Regions from separate parts of the Janthinobacterium sp. SUN137 genome, predicted to be linked through region 1. Evidence: predicted binding sites of a transcription regulator. Region 1 holds the regulator's gene; each other region holds the start of a gene.
What was found. The regulator sigma-54, encoded in region 1, starts transcription at its own class of promoters, with help from an activator protein. The targets are predictions, from matches to a motif close to TGGCANGNAANCTGCTTT.
Positions count from the first base shown of each region.

Region 2: O3298_RS27825 (TorF family putative porin) is a predicted target of sigma-54. The motif match lies at 1,703-1,720, and genes of this name have one in related genera.
Region 3: O3298_RS00595 (EDSAP-1 family PEP-CTERM protein) is a predicted target of sigma-54. The motif match lies at 1,428-1,445, and genes of this name have one in related genera.
Region 4: O3298_RS28875 (beta-propeller fold lactonase family protein) is a predicted target of sigma-54. The motif match lies at 2,495-2,512, and genes of this name have one in related genera.

Region 1 covers NZ_JAPWHZ010000004.1:590,947-595,136, reverse strand. Annotated here, with positions in the region: gene O3298_RS23145 (enoyl-CoA hydratase/isomerase family protein) at 1-347, opposite strand, end outside; gene hpf (ribosome hibernation-promoting factor, HPF/YfiA family) at 476-838, opposite strand; gene O3298_RS23135 (RNA polymerase factor sigma-54) at 908-2,386, opposite strand; gene lptB (LPS export ABC transporter ATP-binding protein) at 2,391-3,146, opposite strand; gene lptA (lipopolysaccharide transport periplasmic protein LptA) at 3,146-3,727, opposite strand; gene lptC (LPS export ABC transporter periplasmic protein LptC) at 3,753-4,190, opposite strand, start outside.
Region 2 covers NZ_JAPWHZ010000006.1:261,751-265,940, forward strand. Annotated here, with positions in the region: gene O3298_RS27815 (ammonium transporter) at 1-493, opposite strand, end outside; gene O3298_RS27820 (P-II family nitrogen regulator) at 505-843, opposite strand; gene O3298_RS27825 (TorF family putative porin) at 855-1,622, opposite strand; gene O3298_RS27830 (accessory factor UbiK family protein) at 1,892-2,140, shown strand; gene O3298_RS27835 (YifB family Mg chelatase-like AAA ATPase) at 2,255-3,775, shown strand; gene O3298_RS27840 (hypothetical protein) at 3,840-4,190, shown strand, end outside.
Region 3 covers NZ_JAPWHZ010000001.1:118,438-122,627, forward strand. Annotated here, with positions in the region: gene O3298_RS00590 (glycosyltransferase) at 98-1,330, shown strand; gene O3298_RS00595 (EDSAP-1 family PEP-CTERM protein) at 1,519-2,496, shown strand; gene O3298_RS00600 (EDSAP-1 family PEP-CTERM protein) at 2,604-3,596, shown strand; gene O3298_RS00605 (nitroreductase family protein) at 3,615-4,190, opposite strand, start outside.
Region 4 covers NZ_JAPWHZ010000008.1:7,408-11,597, forward strand. Annotated here, with positions in the region: gene O3298_RS28865 (ABC transporter substrate-binding protein) at 1-174, shown strand, start outside; gene O3298_RS28870 (TonB-dependent receptor) at 234-2,372, opposite strand; gene O3298_RS28875 (beta-propeller fold lactonase family protein) at 2,577-3,533, shown strand; gene adh (aldehyde dehydrogenase) at 3,878-4,190, shown strand, end outside.

The sequences.
Region 1 (4,190 bases):
CCCATCACCACGCCATCCATCACAGCGATATACGGTTTCGGGTAGAAATGAATTAAATGATTTAAAGCATATTCTTCCGTAAAGAAATCTTCCAGCAAGGCGCTGCCGCCTTGCGGCGTGGCCAGACCCGCATCGTAAAAGAAACGGATGTCGCCACCGGCGCACAGGGCCTTGTCGCTGCTGGAGCGGATCACGACGGCGTCCACCTGCGGATCGTCGCGCCAGGCCAGCAGGGCCGCGCTCAGCGCGCGCACCATCTCCAGCGACAGGGAATTCAAGGCTTTCGGACGGTCGAGCACGATGTGCCCGGTGCGGTTGCCGATGGAAGTCTGGACGAAGTCGCTCATGGCAGGCTAGAAAGAAGTGAAAGTGCGAATATTCTAATGCCTGCGCGGGGAACATTGCGTTCCGCTGGGCGCAAAAAAGGGCGCAATGTGCGCCCTTAGTTGATCACAACTGCTGGAAGCGGGTGGCCTTAGACGGCGACGACGGCTTCCTCCTCGGAGTTGTCTGGCAGATGCTTGATCGCCTCTTTACCGTGCCCTTGCACTTTGGTTTTGTATTTCATCACTTGCCTATCGAGCTTGTCGATCAGGGTATCGATCGCGGCGTACAGGTCGTGCGCCAAGCTTTCCACATAGACAGTCTTGCCGCTCAAACGCAGGTTGACTTCAGCCTTTTGACGTTTTTCTTTCTCTTTGAGGTTATCCACGGTCAGAATCACGGCGATATCGATGACTTGATCGAAATGACGTTTCACGCGCTCCAGCTTCGTTTGTACGTATTCACGGATGGCTGGTGTCACTTCGAGATGATGTCCGCTGATGGTGAGATTCATACACACTCCTAAAGATGATCGGGTTCGTGCGGTCCATCCTATCCGGCCCGCAGAGGAACCGAAAAAAACTTACAAACACTTACGCAGGCTCACTGGCGGAATTTTTAATGCTTCCCGGTATTTGGCAACAGTACGTCGCGCAATCACCATGCCTTGTTCCCCCAGCATGTCCGCAATCTTACTGTCGGATAAAGGATTTTTAGGGTCTTCTGCTCCTGTCAGTTGCACGATCAATGCCCGTATCGCCGTCGATGACGCTTCGCCCCCCGCTTCGGTGGCGATGTGGCTACCAAAGAAATATTTCAACTCGAACATGCCGTGCGGGGTCAGCATGTACTTTTGAGTTGTTACCCGCGAGATAGTACTCTCGTGTAAACCCAGTGTATCAGCTATTTCACGGAGCACAAGGGGGCGCATGGCAACGGCCCCATGCGAGAAAAAGTTCTTTTGTCTTTCTACTATCGCCTGCGCCACGCGCAGGATCGTGTCGAAGCGCTGGCGCATATTCTTGATCAGCCACTTGGCTTCCTGCAACTGTGCACCCATGGCGCCCTCCCCCTTGCCCTGCTTGAGCAAGTTGGCGTACATGGCGTTGACGCGCAGGCGCGGCATGACGTCGTTGTTCAGGGTGACTTGCCAGCCATTGCGCGCGCGCTTGACGACGACGTCGGGCACCACGTAATCGGAGACGTCCGAGGCGAACACGGCGCCCGGATGCGGATTGCACTGGCGAATCACCGTCTGCGCTTCGCGCAAGTCTTCATCGTCGCAATCGAGGGCTTTTTTCAGCTTGTTGAAATCGCGCTGGGCAAACCAGGCCAGGTGCTTTTCCACGATCACGAGGGCCATGCGCCGCGTCACCATGGCGATGTGCGGCAAGCGCTTGATTTGCAGGGCCAGGCATTCGGACGCGTTGCGCGCGCCCACGCCCGGCGGATCGAAACTTTGCAGCAGCGACAAGGCCGTGCGCATCTCGTCGGCGTCGATTTCCAGCTCTTCCGGCAGGCGCGCCAGGATGTCGTCGAGCGACTCTTCCAGGTAGCCATTGTCGTCAAGCGCGTCGATGATCAGCTCGACCAGCGCGCGGTCGCGCAATTCGAGCACCGTCACACGCATCTGCTCCATCAGGTGTTCGCGCAGGGTGCAGTGATGGGCCTCCAATTGCGGACGCGAATCTTCGTCGTCGGGCGCCTTGCCCCGGCTTGCCTCGCTCCAGTCGCTGTCGCCGCCATCCGCGGCGGCCGGGCTGTCGCCCCCCTCGCCGTCAAACGCTTCCGCTTCGGCCGGCGCCGCAGGCGCCTCCTGGCCTGGCGGCTGAGGCGGCGCTTCGGTCGGCGCGGCCGTGGAACTCAAGGCCCCGTCGGACAGCAGGCGCAGCGAGCGGTCGAGCGGATCATCGAGGCGTTCGAGCAAGGGATTGTCTGTCAGCAATTGCTCGAGTTCCTGGTGCAATTCCAGGGTAGACAATTGCAACAGGCGTATCGATTGCTGCAACTGCGGCGTCAGTGCCAGGTGCTGCGAAGTGCGCAGCTGCAATGATTGTTTCATTGGCTTACATGCGGAAGTGTTCGCCCAGATAGACCCGGCGTACCGACTCGTTCGCGATGATGTCGTCGGGGCGTCCCGACGCCAGCACCGAGCCCTGGTTGATGATGTAGGCACGGTCGCAAATACCCAGCGTCTCGCGCACATTATGATCGGTAATCAGCACGCCGATATTGCGCTCCTTCAAGAAACGCACGATGCGCTGGATCTCGATCACGGCGATCGGATCGACGCCGGCGAACGGCTCGTCGAGCAGCACGAAACGGGGATCGGTGGCCAGCGCGCGGGCGATTTCCACGCGGCGGCGTTCGCCACCGGACAGGGACAGCGCCTGGTTCTCGCGCAGCTTTTCAATCTGCAAGTCGGCCAGCAATTTATCCAGCCGCTCCTCGATCTCGGCCTTCGTCAGCGGACGGCCTTCGACGGTCTGGATTTCCAGCACGGCGCGGATATTGTCTTCCACCGTCAGCTTGCGGAAGACGGACGCTTCCTGCGGCAGGTAGGACAGCCCCATCTGCGCACGGCGGTGGATCGGCAGGCTGGAGATATCCACGCCGCTGATATCGATACTGCCGCCATCGGAAGGCACCAGGCCGACGATCATGTAGAACGAGGTGGTCTTGCCGGCGCCGTTCGGGCCCAGCAAGCCCACCACTTCGCCGCATTCGACTTGCAGCGAGACATCATGCACGACTTGCCGCTTGCCATAGGTTTTTTGCAACCCGCGAACGATCAGGGTGCTGCCGCAACGTGTATTTTCCATTATTTCTTTCCTGGCGCGGGCGTGGCCGGCGCTTTCTCCGCTGCCGGCGCCTTGGTCTTCGGCTGGATCACCATGCGCACGCTGCCGCCATCGGCGGTGCTGGTGCCGCTGTTGGAATTTTCCATCGCAAATTCTTCCTTGCGGCTGTCATACGAGATGAAGGCGCCGTTGGCCACATCGGTGACTTTCGCCCCTTCCAGGCGCGTCAGCTTGGCTCTGGAAAACAGTTTCACCACTTCCGTCTTGTTGTCGTATTCCACGCGCTCCGCTTCGCCTTCGACCCACAGGTCGCCCGCGCCATCGCGCTTCTGGCGGAAGGTCGCGAGCTTGCCGGGATCGGCCCAGAAGGTGATGAACTGGTAGCCTTGCGGGTCTTCCGTGATCAGGGCCCGGCCCGCCTTCATGGTCAGGGTACCCTTGACCAGCACGACGTCACCCGTCAGGGTGCGCACCTGCTTGATGTCATCGACGTGGCCGCTGCGTGCCGTGATGACGGCTTCCTTCTCGGAATCGGCCTTCTCGGCATGCGCCACGCCCATGATGGCCAGCGAAAATACGGTCAACAGCAAGATGTTCTTCATAATATGGTTTCCTTGTTTCATTCTGTCATTTTGCCGCCGCGGCCGGGCGCGGTTTCGGCGGGAGGACCATGCGCAGCGCATTCTGCACTTCCACGACGCCGGTGGCGTTATTCGCCTTCATGCCGACGCCATTGATGCGCGAGGCGCCCGTCAGGATATCGACAGGCACATCCGTTTCCATTCTTTCCTCGTCCGGGAACACCGTCAGCGCTTCCGTCTTGACCGTCAGGTTCTGCGCCTTCGGACTGGCCACGCGGTCGATCACGACCTTGCGGTGCAGTTGCAGCCGGGTATTATCCTGGTCGATATGCGCCAGTTCCGCATTCATGTTCATCGGCGGCATGCCTGGCGTGAGCTTGCGCACGAAGGGCTGGTCGATATCGGACGAGTCGTCCAGCGGATAATGCGTGAGCTTGGTGCCCGACACGATATAGCTGGGTTTACCCGTCAAATCCATGCGCAC
Region 2 (4,190 bases), on a different contig from region 1:
CGGCGGCGGCAAACGTGCCCTTGGCCGGATCCCAGATGCCGTTCAGGAACAGGCGGTCGAAGCCACCGAAGAAGGCGGTTTTTTCCGTGAAGGCGATCGAGTAACCGTAGATGCACCACAGCACAATGACCAACGCGAACACCATGAACACTTGCATCAGCACCGACAGCATGTTTTTCGAGCGCACGAGGCCGCCGTAGAACAGGGCCAGGCCGGGGATCGTCATCAAGATCACCAGCAAGGTGCTGATCATCATGAAACTGGTGTCGCCCTTGTTGGCAACGGGCGCGGCGGCTGGCGCGGCAGCGGCCGGGGCCGGAGCGGCGGCAGCCGGTGCTGCTGCGTCAGGCACGGGCGTCACGGCCGGGGCGGCGATGGCCGCGGTCGTGGCCGCCTCCGTCTTGGCGGGCGCATCGGCAAAGCTCGGCGTGGCGACACCAAACGCACACAGACAGGCTATCCCGGCTAGCAATTTTGTTATATTTTTATGCATCAATATTCCCCTTAGAGCGCTTCGTTGCCGGTTTCACCGGTACGGATGCGGATGACCTGTTCCAGGTTGTAGACGAAAATCTTGCCATCACCGATTTTACCGGTACGCGCGGCGCCTTCGATCGCTTCGATGGCCTGGTCGACAATGGCGTCATCGACGGCCGCTTCAATCTTGGTTTTTGGCAAGAAATCAACGACATACTCGGCGCCACGGTAGAGTTCCGTGTGACCTTTCTGGCGGCCGAAACCCTTGACTTCCGTGACGGTAATGCCTTGCACATTGATAGCCGACAAAGCTTCGCGTACTTCGTCCAGTTTGAACGGTTTAATGATTGCAGTAATCATTTTCATGGCTGTCTCGCTTAAAAGGTTTTCGATACGGTCAGCACGAGACCGGATTTCGCCAGATTCTTGCCATTCGGTGCCAGCGATACGATATTGGCCTTGACGACCGCCAGTGCAACGGTCGCCATGCCGAAGTCCTTGGTCACGCCGATCTTGTAATCGCTGTAGCTGAGGGAATCGTTGTGCTCGACCTTCTGGCGCCCGGCGTGCAGATTCAAGATGTAACCGTCGTGCACCTCGACGTTGGCGCCCACGTCGAGGTAGCCGCTGTTCTTGCTGTCGGCCACGCCGAACAGATTGGTGGTCGAATGCGAGTACTTGATGTACGCGGGGCCATAACCCAGCTGGCCGTACAGCTCGAAGGTGTTGGCATTGGTGCTCAGTCCATTCGATGGGTAGAAGTAGTACAGGCCGCCCACGTCATAGGTAAAATCCTTGCTGATCTCGCCGCGCTTGCCGCCGTAGATATCCCATTCCAGATTGGTATCGCCGCCGCCGTCCTTGATCCATTTGATGCTCGACAGCCAGGTGCCCACATACAGGCCCGTCGGGTTATGGGTATAGTCGGCACCGCCGCTGATGGCCGGGTTCAAGCGGCTTTGCGAGATGCCGCGGTAACGGTAGTCGCTGGTCAGCGCCACGTTGTAGCTCACCACGTTATCAGGTACCGCTTCGGCCGCAGCAGGCGCCGCCACTGCATCCTGGGCCATGGCGCTACCGCACAATGCGGTCATGGCCAGCGTCAACGCTGCAGCTAAAGTCATGTTCTTGGACAGATTCTTCATGGCGATTCCCTTTTATTGAACTTTTAAAGCGGTTGAGGTTTAAAATCTTGGCTGGAGATCACAAAGCGTTCATACCTTCTTTAGCAGAATACGTGCCAGCTCTCTTGCCACCTTGACAGGTGCATTTCCGTCCATACATACCCTGCACACGGCCAGGAATGCGGCAACGGACTGCTGAAGCACAATGAAGCGCCCAGTTTCGCACCAGATTAACGCCGCTGTGCACCGCAATGGTGCGATGCACAGGCCGCACCATAAAAGGACTGACCATGGACATGAATACCTTCTTTAACGACTTGCAAGGCAAGATCCATCAAGCCATCGAAAACTCACCGGCCAAGGATATCGAGAAAAATGTGAAATCGATGATGACCCAGGGCTTCGCCCGCCTCGATCTCGTCACGCGCGAGGAATTCGATATCCAGGCGCAAGTACTGGCCAAGACGCGCGCAAAACTGGATGCACTGGAATTGCGCCTGATCGAACTGGAAACGCGCCTGAACGATCCAAAAGCCTGAGCCGCCGCTGCACGCAGGGCGCCGTAATCGGCGACCTTGCTGGCATACCTCAAGCCTCACACCTTTTCAAGCGCTAGACTGATCCTGCCCGCGTCCGCGCTACAGGGGAGTCTGATGAGCCTGGCCGTCCTGAAAAGCCGCGCCCTGGCCGGCATGGAGGCGCCCGAGGTAAGTGTCGAAGTCCACCTTGCCAATGGCTTGCCTTCGTTTACGATTGTCGGCCTGCCGGATACGGAAGTGAAGGAGTCGCGCGACCGCGTGCGTGCCGCGTTGCAAAACTGCGGCTTCGAGATGCCGGCACGGCGCATCACGGCCAATCTGGCGCCGGCAGACTTGCCCAAGGAATCGGGCCGCTTCGACTTGCCCATCGCACTGGGCATCCTGGCCGCCTCCGGCCAGTTGCCGGACGACCAATTACACCACTATGAATTCGCGGGCGAACTGTCGCTGTCTGGCCAGTTACGCCCCATCCGCGGCGCCCTGGCCATGACCTTTGCCATGCAGCGCAGCCAGTCGGGCACGCCACGCGCCTTCATCCTGCCGCAGGCGAACGCGGACGAGGCGGCTCTCGTCAGCGATGCCTGCATCTATCCCGCCCACAGCCTGCTCGAGGTCTGCGCGCATTTTGCCAGGCACGCCAGCCAGACTGCCCTGCAACGCCACCAGCCCGTGCTGGCAGCGCACGCTTTTCCCTATCCCGACTTTGCCGACGTGCAAGGGCAGCTGCAGGCGCGACGCGCACTGGAAGTGGCGGCAGCGGGCGGTCACAACGTCCTGATGGTGGGACCACCGGGCGCAGGCAAGACCATGCTGGCCAGCCGCTTCCCCGGCGTGCTGCCGCCCATGAGCGATGACGAGGCGCTGGAATCGGCGGCCGTGCATTCGCTGGGCAGCCACTTCAAGGTGGAGCATTGGAAACGGCGGCCCTACCGCGCCCCGCACCAGACGGCGTCCGGCGTAGCCCTGGTGGGCGGCGGCAACGTGCCGCGGCCAGGTGAAATCTCGCTGGCCCACTGCGGCGTGCTGTTTCTTGATGAAATTGCCGAATTCCACCGCCGGGTGCTCGACGTGCTGCGCCAGCCCATGGAATCGGGCGTGATCAGCATTTCACGCGCGGCACGCCAGGCCGAGTTTCCTGCCCGTTTTCAATTGATCGCCGCCATGAATCCCTGCCCGTGCGGCTATCTGGGCCACGCTTCCGGTCGTTGCCGCTGTACGCCAGACACCGTATTGCGCTATCACAATCGTCTGTCGGGCCCCCTGCTCGACCGTATCGACCTGCAGATTGAAGTGGCCGCCATGCCGCCGACGGCGCTGGGGCGACGTGCAGGTGCCGGCGAAAGTACGCAAGCGATCGCCGCGCGGGTAGCGGCAGCCTATGCCTTGCAGTTGGCACGTCAGGGAAAAGCGAACCAGCAGCTGAGCAACACAGAAATCGAACAACATTGTCGCCTGGAACCACATGGCGAACAGTTGTTGCATGGCGCCATGACACGCCTGCACTGGTCGGCGCGCACCTACCACCGGGTGCTGCGCGTGTCGCGCAGCATCGCGGACCTGGCGGGCAGCCCCGCCATCACGCAACCGCATGTTGCCGAAGCGATCCAGTACCGGCGCGTACTGCGCGAGATATAAGGCAAGCTGTGAACCCCGCACGTGCGCGATTGCGCGTGATTGGCAGCGCTGCTACCATCTGTTGATGAAAAAAACATCACTTGCCCTCTTTCTGGCTACGCTCGCGGCCGCCAGCGTCCTGTCTGCCTGCAGTCCGAAATTCGACTGGCGCGACTATCGCAGCCCCGACGCCCAGTTCACGGCCCTGTTTCCGGGCAAACCGGCCGTGCTGACGCGCGAAATCGATCTCGACGGCAAGAAAGTCAGCTTGACCATGACGGCGAGCGAGGTCGATGGCAATACCTTCGCCATCGGCAGCGCCGTGCTCGACAGTGCGGAACAGGCACAAACGGCCCTGCCCGCCATGCAGACAGCCCTGTTGAAAAATATCAATGGTGTCGTGCGCAGCGAGAAATCCGCATCGACGGCCAGCAAC
Region 3 (4,190 bases), on a different contig from region 1:
TCCTGGCGCCCGCCAGTGGCAAGCCGCTGCGGGAACTAAACGGCGCAGCGCCACTCCAACCTGGCAGGTCTCTCTCCTGCGAGTACAAGCGATCCCCATGGCGCGCAAGAAAATCCTCTTTATGGCCGAGGCAGTGACCCTGGCCCATGTCGGCCGCCCCCTGAGCCTGGCCCAGGGACTCGACGAGGACAAATATGAGGTGCATTTTGCCTGCGCCGATGGCTATGACTTTTGCTTCAAGCAAACGCCCTTTCGCCGCTGGCGCATCGACAGTATTTCATCGCTGCAATTCCTGCAAGCCTTGGCGCACGGCAAGCCCGTCTACACGGAAAGCACCCTGCACGCATATGTGGAAGACGACTTGCGCCTGCTCAATACCGTCCAGCCCGATCTCGTGATCGGCGACTTCCGCCTGTCGCTGTCCGTCAGCGCGCGCCTGCAGCGCATTCCCTACCTCACCGTCAGCAATGCCTACTGGAGTCCGTACGTGCGCCAGCACTACACGGTGCCCAGCCTGCCCCTGACCAGCCTGCTGCCCATCTGGCTGGCAGCCCCCCTGTTCCGCCTGATCCGCCCGCTGGCCTTCGCCTCGCATGCCGTGCCGCTGAACCGCGTGCGCCGCCGCCATGGCCTGCCGTCGCTGGGCAGCGACCTGCGGCGCATCTATACGGATGCGGACCGCACCTTGTACGCGGATATTCCGCAACTGTTTCCGCCGCACGCCATGCCGTCCACGCACGACTACCTGGGCCCCATCATCTGGGCGCCGCCGCTCGACTTGCCGGACTGGTGGCAGCGCCCGGAACTGAGCAGTGGACGGCCCATCATCTACGTCACCCTGGGCAGTTCCGGCCAGGGGCAATTGCTGCCGCGCGTGCTGCACGCACTGGCGCCCCTGCCCGTCACCGTATTGGCGGCCACGGCCGGCACCGGCCGCGTCGATGCCGTGCCGCCGAATGCCCACGTCGCGCCCTTCTTGCCGGGCGACGCGGCGGCCCGGCGCGCCAGCCTGGTGATCTGCAACGGCGGCAGCCCCACCAGCCAGCAGGCGCTGACGGCAGGCGTGCCCGTCATCGGCATCGCCGGCAACCTCGACCAGTTCCTCAACATGCACGGCATCGCGGGGACCGGCGCCGGCCTGCTGCTGCGCGCCGACCGCTTCCAGGAAACCGCCCTGCGCCATGCCGCCACGCGCTTGCTCGACGATAGCCGGGCCAGGCTGGCGGCGCGCCAGCTGGCCACGGCCATGCGCGACTATGTGCCAGGGCAACGCTTGCTGCCCCATATGCACGCCCTGCTGGATCCTGCACCGCAAGGCGGCCAGCCTTGACGGGCGGCGTCGGCTTTTCTTACAGAGAGTCCGGCAACACCTGCAGCACGTCAACAAAAGCACGCCAAGTCCTTGATTTCAAAAGAACCTCATGCGTTGGCATGGAAGTCGCTTAAGTCTGGCCATGAGCACCTGCAGACAGGACTCAGGCAACACTTCCAGACTCACTTAACCACGAGGTGAATACAATGAAACTCTCGAAACTGAAACTGCTTCCGGCCGCGGCCGCACTGGCCATGTTGTGCGCCGCCGGTAGCGCACAGGCGGGCGCCTACGGCTACGCCTACAACAACATCTTCGGCTTGCAGATCGTCGCCGCCACGGGCTCGATCACCGCCCTGAACAGCACCACGATCTCGCGCGCCACGGCCACCCTGAATGGCGTCAGCGTCATCAATGGCGGCCCCGGCCTGCTCGACTCGCCCCGCGCCGCCATCGGTGCCGTGACCAAAGGGGAAAACAATTTCACGCAACAGGGCGCCTCGGGCAACTACTCGCGCGGCGATGCGCAGATCGTCAGCACGCAGTTTCCCTCGTTCCCGCCCGGCTCCACCTCCACGCAGGCGGTAAACGTGGCCGAGGCCCACCTGGCCGGCCCAGCTGGCACGGCAGACGCGTCCGGCCGCAACGGCTCGACCACGGGCTTCTCCGTCAACTTCGTCGTCGGTTCGCCCACGGCAACGCTGAGCTTTGACTTCTTCTCCTCGCCATTCATGCAAGTCTTCCTGCAAAGCACAGTGGGACAACTGTCCACCGCGACGGCCAACCTGGTGATGACCATCACCATCACCAACTCGACCGGCGCGACCGTCTTCAACTGGACGCCCGATGGCGTCGTCGGCTCCGGCATCTTCGGTGGCACGGAGAACGCCGATGCGGCCAACCTGAACACCGGCCTGGCGACCAACTTCCTGACGCGCGGCAACATGTTTACGTATAACCCCACCGGTTGCGGCACGCCTAGCGGCACCGGCGTGGGCACGACTTGCGGCGGCAACTTCAACGCCGTCAGTAATGCCCTCGCGGCCGGCAACTACACCTTGACCTTGAATGCGGTGGAGAGCGTGGACCTGGTCAAGCAGGCGCCGGAACCGGGCACCCTGGCGCTGCTGGGCCTGGGACTGGCAGGCCTGGGCTATGCCAGCCGCCGCAAAGTCAGCGCCTGAACCAGGCAACAGGGGGATGCACAGGCGAGGGAGTTTCCTCGCCTTTTTCATGTGGCAAGCCTGTCGGTTTTCCTTACAGCCCAGCCGACCAGGAGATGAGGATTTTCATGACTACATTTTCTTGTACCCGATTGCCCATGCTCCTGCTGAGCTTGCTATTGCTGGCCAGCAGCGGCACTGCCGGCGCCGCCGCCTACGGCTATTCGTACACCAGCGTCTTTGGCCTGGTCATCAGCAATCCCTCCGGCTCCGTCACCCTGCTCAGCAACATCGACCTGTCGCGCACCACCGCCACGCTCAATGGCAGCAGCGTCATCAATGGAGGCAGCAACGAGATCGACGCGCCGCAGGCGAAACGCGGCGCCGTCAGCAAGGGAGAAAACGACTTTACCCCGCAAGGCATGGGCAACGCTTCGTATGCGCGCGGCGAGGCGCAAATCGTCGCCTCGCAAATCCCCCCCTTCCCACCGGGCTCGACCAGCACGCATACCGTGAACGCGGCGGAAACCTTCCTGACGGGCGGCGGCAGCGCGGACGCCTCGGGGCGCAACGGTTCCAGCACCGCGATGACCGTCAATTTCGTCGTCGGCCAGCCGGGCGCGACCCTGGCCTTCGACTTCCAGGCCCTGCCCTTCATGCAGCTGTACCTGGATGCGCTGGCCGGCACGGGCTCGGCGGCCACGACGAATATGGCGATGACGTTCAGCATCATCGATGAACATGGCCAGATCGTCTTCAGCTGGGCACCCGACGGCAAGCTCGGCTCCGGCATCCTGGGCGGCACCGAACTGGCCGATGCGGCCAGCCTCAATACGGGCTACGCGCAAACGCCGCTCACCAGCGGCAGCGTGTTCACCTACGATCCCAGCGGCTGCGGCGCGCCCACGGGCACGGGCGTCGGCACGGCGTGCGGCGGGCAGTACGGCGCCGTCACGGACAGGCTGGCGGCCGGCAGCTACACGCTGGTGTTGAATATGCTGAACAGTTCCGAACTGGCCTATGTGCCAGGCGTCACGCCCATGGCGCTGCCGGGCACCTTGCCGTTACTGGCGGCCGGCTTGCTGGCGCTGGCCGTCCTGGCGCCCCGGCGGCGGCGCTGACGGGGCGCCACGCGCGCTTCACTGCCCCGCCGTTGGCGCCACCAGCAAGTCTTGCAGCGGACGGCGCAGCGAGCGCGCACTGGCCGCCGGGCCGGCGCCTATGCGCCCGAGAAACACGGCCCGATCCAACGCGGCCGGCCCCAGCACGGCCTGGCAGCGCACGGCCAGCTCCTGCGCCAGCTCCTGCAGGCCATCGGTGCGCGAAAAGGCGCGCCGTTCGCGCACATAGCGGGCAAAGATCAGCGGCGTCAGTTCCGGCTGCAATTGCAAGCCCAGTTGCGTGGCCGTCAGCCAGAAGCGTTGCATGGCGCGCCCGGCCGCCACGTAATCGTCGATGTGGCGCGGCGAGGCATCGGCCAGCAGCACGAAATGGGCGGCGCAATACAGGCCCGGCAGCAAGTCCATCTGCAGGCGCGGCGCGACGGTGCCCGCCAGCCAGGTATTGAAGAACTCCACGCGGCGCCAGCTGTGCATGACCCAGCGCATCAAACGCGCCGTCATCGCGTCGACGCCCAGCGCCTGCTCCGGGATGCGGTCGGTGCTGTAGCGCACGCCCCACTCGATCACGTCGCGGTGCACCTTGTGCGCTTCGGG
Region 4 (4,190 bases), on a different contig from region 1:
AGCGAAGTGGCGTTTGCTCGCCTGCCGCGTGCGGGCTGGGCCGTGGGCCTGGCCGTCAGCCGCCAGCAGCTCGACGTGGGCAAGTTGCTGCAGGCAGCCATGAATGAGATGGCTGCCAGCGGCGAATTGAAAGCCATCTTCGAGAAATATGGCGTGAAGGAAGCACGGCCGTAGCAGGCCATGTTGAATGACAATAAAGCCCGCGCATCGGAAGAGGCGCGGGCTTTTTAGTTTTAGAAACTATATTGGGCGCTAACGCCCAGCAACCAATTACGTCCCGGCGCCGCTTCATAGTAGCGCTTGTTGCTATCGCCAACGATGACGGAACCCACGTAGGTCTTGTCGAAAAGATTGTTCAGGCGGGCAAACTCCTTGAAGCGCCAATTGCCCACGTTTTGCCTGGCGTTGACGCGCGCATTGAATACCGTGTAGCCGGGCGCCGGTTTTTCGATGTTGCTGTCTTCCGCGTAGACCTGGTTGCTGGCCACGCTTTCCAGCGCTGCGCCAAAACGGTCGAACGTATCTTTCCAGGCCAGTTCAGCGAACAGGTTAGCGCTGGGTACACCCGGCAAGCGGCTGCCTTCGCGCACGCCGCCAAATGCCTGGTCATACACGGCATGCAGGCTGGTGAGCGCCACTTTGGTCGTGAAGCCATATGGCAGGTTCGAATCCAGCGACACTTCCATGCCCTGGCGCAAGGTTTTACCCCCATTGCGATAGCTGGTGCGCCCGCCGCTGGACTTGTCGACCACCAGTTCGTCGTTGGTCTTGATCTGGAACAAGGCCGCATTCACGTGCGTGTTGTTGGCGATCCTGGCCTTGACACCCGCTTCCAGGTTGGTGCTGGTGGCTGGCTTCAAGTTGAAATTGAAGACGCCGCCCGTGCCCGAGTAAAACAGTTCGTTCAGGGTGGGCGCTTCGAAACCGCGCGCGGCGCTGGCGTAGACGTTGACGTTCGGCGTCAGTTTATACAGCAGGCCCAGCACGGGCGTCGTGTGGCTGAACTCCAGGCTGCCGCTATCGTTGCCGTTGCTGAGGAAATGGTCGTCGACAGCCACTTTCATCTTGCTGTAGCGCGCACCTGCGCTGAGTAGCCACGGGCCGCCTTGCCATTCCGCCTGGATATACGGATCGAGGCTGGAGACGACATTCTGCTCGTCGCGGCGCAGCTTGCCTTTTACGCCAAAGCTATTGCCAATGAAATTTTCATAGCCGGTGCGGTCGTCGCTGGAGCGGCCATAGTCGATGCCGATAGTCGTGCTCAGCTTGCCTCCGGCCAGCTGGTTCACGTGCAGCCAGTTGGTGTCGATGCCATAGAATTGGCGCTGGAAATCGACCACGCCGCCCGAATGGCTAGGCGGCGCCTGGAATCCCTTGGTAAACGCCTGGTACTGGATCACGTCGCGGTTGCCGCCATACACCATCACGTGCAGACGGTCATCGCCGAACGACTGTTCATAAGTGGCGCCGATCTGCTGGTGGTCGATGCTCTTGCGCGTGTTGTAGCGCTCGGCCAGGGTGCGTTTCGGGTTTTGCGTGTCCGTCGTGTCGATTTCGCCGGCGCGCGGGTTGGCGGCAAACGTGGGCCAGGTGACGCCCAGCGGATCTTGCGTGTTGCCCTGGTGCAGGCTGTTGGCGACGATGGTCAGCTTGCTGTCCGCGGTGGGCTTTACGGTGATCTTGCCGAACGCCTGTTCGCGCGTGGCGGCGCTGTGGTCGCGGAAGCCGTCCGTGCGGAAGCGCGAGCCGTCGAGCACGTAGCCGATGCCGCCTGCCTGGCCCTGCGCCGTCAAGTCCACCTTGCTGGTGCCGTAGCTGCCGCCCGTCACATTCAGCTCGACGGAAGGGGGATTTTGTCCATCCTTGGAAAACAGCTGGATCACGCCGCCCGAATGGTTGCCGTAGATGGCAGAAAACGGTCCGCGCAGCACTTCGATGCGCTCGGCCGTATCGAGATTGAAGGTGGCGGCCTGGCCCTGGCCGTCGGGCATGCTGGCGGGAATGCCATCGCTGATCAGCTTGACGCCGCGCACGCCGAAGGCCGAGCGGGCGCCGAAGCCGCGCGACGAGATTTGCAAGTCTTGTGCGTAGTTCTGGCGGTTTTGCACGACCATGCCCGGCACGGCGGCCAGCGCTTCCGACGCGTTGACGCGGATTTGGCCATCCTGGATGCGCGCGCTGTCGACCACGTCGATCGAGGCCGGCACTTCCTGGCTGGGGTGGGCGATGCGGCTGCCGCTGACGACCACCGTATCCATGAATTGCCCATTGGCCGGGTCAGCTGCCTCGGCGGCAAAGACGTGAGGGGCGAGGGTGGCGCTGCCGGCGACAAACAGGCTGGCGATGGTGTTCAGGCGGAAACGATGCTGCATGCGGATTCTCCAATGTGAATAAAAGCCTGCTTGATCGCGTGCGCGGTACAGGTCTGCGTAGGTGTATCAAGCAATATGCCTGCCATGTCTCCATTGGTGGGCTGAAATTATACGCGTGTCAGTGGCACGGCGTTTGCATACGGTAATTGTCAGAGGCGCCGCTACCGCGCGCTTTTCCCTCGTTTTGCCATTGAAAAGGTGATTATGCCCAACTTCTTCTCGCGCTTGCGCCAGGTGTGCTGGCTGCTGCCGGCGCTCGCCAGCACCGCTGTCCAGGCCGCTCCCTTTGCCTATGTTCCCAACGAAAAGTCGGGCACCTTGAGCGTGATCGACACGGCGACCGACCAGGTGGTGCGCCAGATCGCCGCAGGCAAGCGTCCGCGCGGCATCGCCGCCGACCCCACAGGGCGGCAATTGTTTGTCACGGATGCCGCCAGCAGCGCTTTGCTGCTGATCGACAACGCTGGCGGCGCGCCCGTGCGCACGGTGGCGCTGGGCAAGTCGCCCGAAGGCGTCAGCGCCTCGCAAGACGGTAGTCACGTGGCCGTGGCCGTCGAGGAAAACAACAGTGTGGCCTTGCTCGATGGCCAGACAGGTACCTTGCTCGCCGATATCAAGGTGCAGGGACGCAATCCGGAACACGCCGTCTTCAGCCCGGATGGGCGCTGGCTGCTGGTCAGCGCGGAAGAGGCGGAGCAAGTCGATGTCATTGATGTGGCGCAACGCCGCCAGGTGGCGTCCATCGCCGTGGGGCTGCGTCCGCGCGGCATCGGTTTCAGCCCGGACTCGGGCCGCGCCTACGTGGCGTGCGAACTGGTCAATGCCGTCTACGTGATCGACATGGCCGCGCGCAAGGCGATTGCCACCATTCCAGCGGGCAAGAATGCGAATGGCATCGCCGTCCATCCCGGCGGCAAGCAAGTGTATGTCTCGAACGGCATCGACGGTACGGTGATGGTGATCGACACGGCCAGCAATCAGGTGACGGCTACGATTGGCGTCGGCAAGCGCCCGTGGAACATGGCCATCACGCCGGACGGCGCCAAGCTGTACGTGGCCAATGGCCGCTCGAACAGCGTGTCCGTCATCGACACGGCCAGCGCGCGCAAGGTGGCCGATATTGCCGTGGGTGAATTGCCATGGGGCGTGGTGATTCGTTGATTCCTTCATGGCACAGGCGCAGGTGTTCCAGTCTGGTACACCTGTTCCATTGTGCAGCGGCGGCGTGGCGGCAAAGCAGGGCTGGCCCGGATTGGAACAGGATGCTGCCACCTTGTTCAAAACGCAAACAGAGCCACGCCCCCACCCAAGTCCGGGGCATGCGCTGAAAAGCGGGCCGGGATTGACGCCACGCCCTTGTAACGGGGGCAAAACCGGCTAAGTTTGTAGTGGGACGGCGAGCTGGCACGGCATTTGCGGAAGACTCCGTGTACTCACCCCATCTGTACCAGGACGTTTGATTTTAATTAAGTAATTCCATTCTAATTAACCCGATAGAGGACGACATGAATCTCGCAGACATCAGCAAACTGGGCGTAGCCAATCCCTTCAAACAACGCTATGACAATTACATCGGCGGCAAATTCGTTGCACCAGTAAAAGGTGAATACTTTCCTAACATCACCCCGATCACGGGCTTGCCATTTTGCGAAATCGCCCGTTCCACGACGGAAGACGTCGAGCTGGCGCTGGACGCCGCGCACGCCGCCAAGGAGGCATGGGGCAAGACGTCGCCTGCCGAGCGCGCCAATATCCTGAACCGCATCGCCGACCGCATCGAACAGAACCTGAGCCTGATCGCCACGGCGGAAACCATCG